Regions from separate parts of the Streptomyces sp. NPDC051563 genome, predicted to be linked through region 2. Evidence: riboswitches for the same ligand, from Rfam matches in the RefSeq annotation. Region 2 holds a riboswitch; each other region holds the start of a gene.
What was found. Region 2 has a riboswitch for cobalamin ahead of ACIA8F_RS24765 (DUF4430 domain-containing protein). Riboswitches for the same ligand answer to the same signal wherever they lie in the genome.

Region 1 (2,252 bases), on a different contig from region 2:
AAGACCGGGAACTGGGAGCTCGCCAACCTCCAGCAGGAGGTCCGTACGGCCCGCGCCGCCGGCATCGACGGATTCACCCTCGACCTGCTCTCCCTGACCGGGAAGAACCGGGAACGCTGCAACCTGCTGATGGAAGCGGCCCGTTCGGTGGATCCGGGCTTCAAGGTCATGCTGATGCCGGACATGACCTCCCTCGGCACCGACGACCCGGCCGTGCTCGCCGGCCTCCTCGCCGAGCTCGGCAGCGCCCCGGCCGCCCACCGGCTCCCCGACGGACGGCTGGTGGTCTCCCCGTTCAAGGCGGAGGAGAAGAGCGTCGCCTGGTGGACCACGGTCATGGACGTCCTGAAGTCCCGGCACGGCATCCGTACCGCCTTCGTCCCGCTCTTCCTCGACTTCGGCGCGCACAGCGGTGAGTTCGGGCCCATCAGCTACGGATTCTCCGAGTGGGGCAGCCGCAGCTACGTCGGCCAGGAGGGCTCCACCCGCGACGTGCGGCGCGCCCACGCCGCGGGCAAGATCTGGATGCAGCCCGTATCGGTCCAGGACGCCCGCCCCAACCAGGGCATCTACGACGAGGCGGGCAACACCGCGACCCTGCGCGCCACATGGAACCGCGCCATCGAGGACGGCGCCGACTGGGTCCAGCTCACCACGTGGAACGACTACAGCGAGGGCAGCCAGTTCGCGCCCTCCCTGCACAACGGCCATGCCTACCTGGACCTTTCCTCCTACTACCTCACCCGGTTCAAGACCGGCGGCTGGCCGAAGATCGTCCGCGACACCCTCTACCTGAGCTCGCGCACCCAGTTCGCCGCCGCGGACCCGAGCGGCAGCCAGTCCCTCGTGATGTCGCTGCGGGGCGGCAGCGCCGCGGCCCGGGACACGGTGGAGGTGCTGAGCTTCCTGACCGCGCCCGCGAGCATCCGTACGGCCGTGGGTGCGGCCGAAGACACCCGTGCGGCCCCGGCCGGGGTCCACGCCGAGCTGCTGCCCCTGGCTCCGGGCACCGGCTCGGCCTCCGTGGTGCGCGACGGCAAGGCCGGGGCCCGGGTGGAACTGCCCTACCGGGTGGACCGCACGGTGGAGGTGCAAGATCTCCAGTACTACGCGGCCACCAGCGGCCGCAGCTGAGCCCACGGGCCTCCGGAGCGGGGCCCTAGAGGCCGAAGTCCCTTGGCCCGGGACCTTCGTCACCCCATATGTAGTGGTGGCTCTCGGCTCTCACATCCATATGTAGTGTTGGTCTTGCCGGTTCGGCGGGGCCTCTCCCCGACCGAGGCAACAGGGAACCCGGTGGGAATCCGGGACTGCCCCGCAACGGTGAGTCCGCCACGGCGGACGAGTCCGACACCTGCCGGCACGGGCTCTCGAAAGGGCCCGCCATTCTTCCGTGCCGAGCCTCGTGGGAGGGCTGCCGTGACTGCTGTCGTCGATGCCGTAGAGACCGTGACCGAATACCTGGACCGCCGGGACTGGCGGGTGAACGCCAACGCCAACCAGGGCTATTCGCTCGGCGGACTCATCCTCAACGCCGCCGGCAAGGTCACCGCGAACTACTGGCTGGAACAGGTCTATCCCGCCGCCGTGGCCCGCGCCCACCGCGAGGGCGACCTCCACATCCACGACCTGGACATGCTCTCCGGCTACTGCGCCGGCTGGTCCCTGCGCACCCTGCTGACCGAGGGCTTCAACGGGGTGCCCGGACAGATCGACTCCGCCCCGCCCCGGCACCTGTCCTCGGCCGTCGGCCAGATCGTGAACTTCCTCGGCACCCTGCAGAACGAATGGGCGGGCGCCCAGGCCTTCTCCTCCTTCGACACCTACCTCGCCCCCTACGTCCGCCTCGACGCGCTGACGTACGACCAGGTCAGGCAGTGCGTCCAAGAGCTCGTGCACAACCTCAACGTGCCCTCGCGCTGGGGCACCCAGACCCCCTTCACCAACCTCACCTTCGACTGGACCTGCCCCGAGGACCTGCGCGAGCAGATCCCGGTGGTCGCGGGGGAGGAGACCGGTTTCACCTACGGCGAGCTCCAGGCCGAGATGGACATGATCAACCGGGCGTACATCGAGGTGATGACCGAAGGCGACGCCACCGGGCGGGTGTTCACCTTCCCCATCCCGACCTACAACATCACCCGGGACTTCCCCTGGGAGAGCGAGAACGCCGAGCGGCTCTTCGCGATGACCGCCAAGTACGGGCTCCCGTACTTCCAGAACTTCATCAACTCCGAGCTCGAACCGCACAT
Region 2 (2,252 bases):
CGCCCGTAGAGGTCGGTGAGGCGGCCGAACACGAGCGCGCCCGCGCAGGCGCCGGCCACGTAGAGGGCGGCCGCGAGGCCGGTGACCTGCGCATCGGTGATCGAGAGCCCGCTGCCGTCCTCGGAGATCCGGCTCGCGATGCTTCCGACGACCGTGACCTCCAGTCCGTCCAGGATCCAGACCGTGCCCAGCCCGATCACGATCATCCAGTGCCACCTGGACCAGGGCAGCCGGTCCAGCCGCGCCGGCACGCGGGTGGTGACGGTCTCCGTCTTTGAGTCGGCGTTCTCCAGCATGCCGGGACGTCTGCCCGGCCTCCCGGCCGCAAAACGGCGAGGTTCACCGGGCTCCGGCGTCTCCACGAGCGGGTCGGCGGCGATGCCCGGCTTCGCCCGACGATCGGCTCATCCACAGCAGCCGGCGGAGCACGATCTGCCGGCTGCGGTCCGCGCGCAGGCCGGGTCGGCGGGCCGGCGCAGGGGCTCCCTGGACCGATGGGAAACAGCCAACTCCGCGACGATGGAGGCGTGTTGGGTCCACCGTCGGTCGAGCCGTGTGCGCCCTGCGGGACGGTTCCCGATGTCATCATGGGCCGTGGGTGATACGAGGCTGTCGGCCGTGACCGGGGCCCGGCGAAGGGCGGGGGCGGACCGATGGGAGTGATCGTCATCGGTGGCGGCGCGGGCGAGGCGGACGGGCCCGGTTTCGGTGAGGTGCTGCGTGGTCACCGCCGCGCGGCGCGGCTGACGCTGGAGCAGCCGGCCGAGGTCTCGGGGGTCAGCGCCGCGTTCATGGCCGACTCCCAGGTCCCCTGGGGCGTCGACGCCCTCGACGGTGCGGTCTGCGAACCGGCCTGGCAGACCAGGCCGTCGTGGTACCTGGTCGCCACGGACGACCGCATGATCCCGTCGGCCGCTCAGCGCGCCCTGTCCGAGCGGGCGGGTGCGACCGTCACCGAGACCCCCGGCAGCCACGCCGTCTACGTCTCCCGTCCGGCCGTCGTGGCCGCCGTCATCGCCCAGGCCGCCCGCGCCGCCGGCTGACCCCTCCCCCGCCCGCCCCGGCTCGCACCGTGACGAGCCGGGGCCGAGCGGCCGAAAGGCGCCCCTGGTCAGCTCGTTGTCGCGGCCGTACGATGCGTGTGCCCGGTCGGACCGGGTGACAACTGAATCGTCGTGTGGCCAGGGGGAAGCCGGTGTGAATCCGGCGCTGACCTGCAACCGTGTGGGGCGTCCGCGCCCCGAGTCGGATAGCCCGCCATGCGGCTCGTACCGTCTCCCACTGTCACGGACTGCAGCGCGGAGCCTTGAGTCGCCGACTCGCCCCAGCCTGCTCCCGCCCCCTCGGGAACCGGTGCTGCCGGGCGGTGCCGCAGCGGCGGGGCCCGGCTGCACCGGCCCTGCCCGAAAGGCACCCCATGCGCCCGCACCTCGTCCGTCGCTCCCTCGTCACGACGGCCGCCCTGGGACTCGCGCTCGCCACCGCGCCCGCCGTCGCCCACGCCAAGCCGGCACCGCACACGAACGCCCCGGTCAAGGTCGGCCTCACGGTGCAGGGCCCCAACGGGCTTCTGTTCAAGGGGAAGATAAAGACAAAGGGGCACGACGTGACCACCGCCACCGGCGGCACGCACCCGTGCGACGGCACGAACGGCGGCGCCAACCCGAGCGCCGTGCCCACGCCGACGGCCGCGCTGGACGACGCCGCGAAGAAGAAGCACTTCACCTGGGACGGCACCTGGTACGCCTCGTTCGATGACTTCTCCGTGGACACGATCAAGAACGTCAGCGGCGGCGGCGCCGCCTACTGGAGCATCTCCGTCAACGGCACGCCGACCCCGGTCGGTGGCTGCCAGTTCAAGCTGAAGGCCGGCGACGAGGTCGCCTATACCTGGACCTCCTTCTAGCCGGCGGTGGCGGGTGCCGCCTCCGGCCCGGGACGGGTGCTGACCCCGGTGAGCCGGGGTCAGCACCCGTGGGGATCAGGCGCCCCAGCGCAGGGCGATCGTGTCGCCCACGTTGATCACCTTGTTGCGGGCGGCTCCGGCGAAGGCCGAGCCGTCGACGCTGACCTTCCAGATGTCGGAGCCGCTGTTGGCCTTGCCGTTGACGTTGGTGATCGTGCCGGTACCGGAGGACGGGGTGACGCTAGTGACGCAGCCCGACGGGGTGGCACTCGTGGTGGCGGCGTTCAGCACGTCGCCGAGGGTGGCGGTCGTACCGGTCGGGGTGAAGGCCACCGAGCAGACCTTG
Region 3 (2,252 bases), on a different contig from region 2:
GCAGTTGACGTACACGGCGGTCAGGTCGGAGTAGTCGAGGTCGCGCGCGGGATCGGTAGCCACCCGCCCAGCCTCACCGGCGACCGCCGTGGCCGCCACCGGGCCGCGCCCGTCCGGGCTCAGCCCGGCGTCGGAGCCGGCGCCCGGGTCGGGGTCACAGGGATTCGATCATCGCGTCCGCGCTCGCCGCGTTCAGGGCGAGGCGGACGTTGCCGAGCACCGCGAGCCGGATGAGGGCCCGTACGTCGTCCCCGTGCGGGTGCGAGGCCAGCGGGTCGAAGAAGAACACCAGCAGGTCGATCTGCCCCTGGGTGATGAGCGAACCGATCTGCTGGTCCCCGCCGAGCGGCCCGCTGCGCAGCGGGGCGACGTCCAGGCCGAGCCGCCGGTTGATCAGGGTGCCGGTGGTGCCGGTCCCGTAGAGCCGGTGGGGCTTGAGCTCGGCGGCCTTGCGATCCGTCCAGGCGAGCAGGTCGGCCTTGCGCGCGTCGTGGGCGACCAGGGCGATGCCGCGCGGGCGGTCGCTGCGGCCGCCCGCTCCGGTGAGCCAGCTCGGGTCGGCCAGCGGGTAGAGGTGCACGGCCGCGGCCCGCAGCTCCTCACGGCTGATGGAACCGTCGCCGTCGACGTCGACCCGGTCGAAGGAGAGCGCGTCGAGCGAGCCGTCGATGCCGGTCGCCCCGAAGAGGCGCTCGTACTCCGCGCGGTCGATGCGGCCGTCGCCGTCCCGGTCCAGGGCGTCGGCGAGGGCGTCGAGGGCCCGCAGGGTGGACTCGCGGAAGTAGCGGTCGCCGTCGAAGGCGTCGCGCGCGGCCGCCGCGACGAACTCCTGCTCGCTGATCCGGCCGCCCCGGTCGGTGTCCGATGCGGCCTGCAGCTGCGTCCACAGCTCGGAGTAGGCGTCGTGGAGGGCGGCCCTGCGGCGGGTGTCCCCGGGCTCGGTGAGCCATTCGGCGAGGCGGCCGGCGTAGGCGATGAGGTCCTCGCGGCCGAGATGCCCGTCCCCGTCCAGATCGTACGTGCGGAACAGCGCGGCGACGCGGGGCAGCCAGTCTTCGGCGGTCACGGACATGCAGAACTCCCTTTTCAGGTGGGGCTATTGAGGCCGATAGTAGCGGTGCGAACACGGTGCGTGATGCACAAGCGGAATCAGGTCACCGCATGGCGTGATTGGGGCGGGTTGTTACCGGTCCGCGCGGCCGACTAGGGTCAGCGGGCCTTGGTGTTCGGGAAACCGGTGGGAAACCGGTGCGGCCCTCGCCACTGTGATCGGGAAGTCCGGCTCCACTCCTGCGGGAAAGCCACTGGGCTGCGCGGGAGGTTCCGCGCTGCCCGGGAAGGCGGAGCATGGACGTCAACCCGTGAGCCAGGAGACCGGCCGGGGCGCGTTGTCCATCCACGAGGTGCTGGAGAGGTCTCCCTACTCATGCATATAGCCGAGGGGTTCCTGCCCCCTTTGCACGCGGTCGCCTGGGGCGCCGCGTCCGCCCCCTTCGTCGTCCACGGCGTCCGCGCGCTCACCCGCGAGGTGAAGGCCAACCCCGAGAGCACCCTGCTGCTCGGTGCGTCCGGGGCCTTCACCTTCGTCCTGTCCGCCCTGAAGATCCCCTCCGTGACGGGCAGTTGCTCGCACCCCACGGGCACCGGGCTCGGGGCGATCCTGTTCCGGCCGCCGATCATGGCGGTGCTCGGCACGATCACCCTGCTGTTCCAGGCCCTGCTGCTGGCACACGGCGGGCTCACCACCCTCGGCGCCAACGTCTTCTCGATGGCCATCGCCGGCCCGTGGGCGGGCTACGCCGTCTACCGGCTGCTGCGCAGGTCCGGGGCCCCGCTGATGGTGACCGTGTTCTTCGGCGCCTTCTTCGCCGACCTGGTCACCTACTGCGTCACCAGCGTGCAGCTCGCCCTGGCCTTCCCGGACCCGGCCTCCGGATTCCTGGGCTCCCTCGCGAAGTTCGGGGGGATCTTCGCGGTCACCCAGATCCCGCTGGCCGTGAGCGAGGGGCTGCTGACCGTCCTCGTGATGCGGCTGCTGATGGCGTCGAGCAAGTCGGACCTGGTCCGGCTGGGTGTCGCGAAGCTGACGGCCGCCCGTACCGGAGAGAAGGCGGCGGCCTGATGAGCAAGATGTCCAGGAACGCGAAGATCAACACCCTGCTGCTGCTCCTGGTGGCGGCGCTGGCCGTCCTCCCGGTCGCACTGGGGATGGGCGACCACAAGGAGGAGCCCTTCGCCGGCGCCGACGCGCA

Region 1: linked by a shared signal. The riboswitch ahead of ACIA8F_RS08150 (ribonucleoside triphosphate reductase) and the one ahead of ACIA8F_RS24765 (DUF4430 domain-containing protein) in region 2 are both predicted to bind cobalamin.
Region 3: linked by a shared signal. The riboswitch ahead of ACIA8F_RS05735 (energy-coupling factor ABC transporter permease) and the one ahead of ACIA8F_RS24765 (DUF4430 domain-containing protein) in region 2 are both predicted to bind cobalamin.

What each region holds. Positions count from the first base shown of each region.
Region 1 is NZ_JBITDL010000005.1:89,280-91,531, forward strand. It holds gene ACIA8F_RS08145 (endo-1,3-alpha-glucanase family glycosylhydrolase) at 1-1,134, shown strand, start outside; cobalamin riboswitch at 1,236-1,377, shown strand; gene ACIA8F_RS08150 (ribonucleoside triphosphate reductase) at 1,420-2,252, shown strand, end outside.
Region 2 is NZ_JBITDL010000021.1:14,178-16,429, forward strand. It holds gene ACIA8F_RS24755 (MFS transporter) at 1-296, opposite strand, end outside; gene ACIA8F_RS24760 (alpha/beta fold hydrolase) at 654-1,043, shown strand; cobalamin riboswitch at 1,140-1,277, shown strand; gene ACIA8F_RS24765 (DUF4430 domain-containing protein) at 1,418-1,906, shown strand; gene ACIA8F_RS24770 (hypothetical protein) at 1,982-2,252, opposite strand, start outside.
Region 3 is NZ_JBITDL010000003.1:334,288-336,539, reverse strand. It holds gene ACIA8F_RS05745 (flavodoxin family protein) at 1-63, opposite strand, end outside; gene ACIA8F_RS05740 (methylglyoxal synthase) at 155-1,072, opposite strand; cobalamin riboswitch at 1,204-1,398, shown strand; gene ACIA8F_RS05735 (energy-coupling factor ABC transporter permease) at 1,427-2,122, shown strand; gene ACIA8F_RS05730 (energy-coupling factor ABC transporter substrate-binding protein) at 2,131-2,252, shown strand, end outside.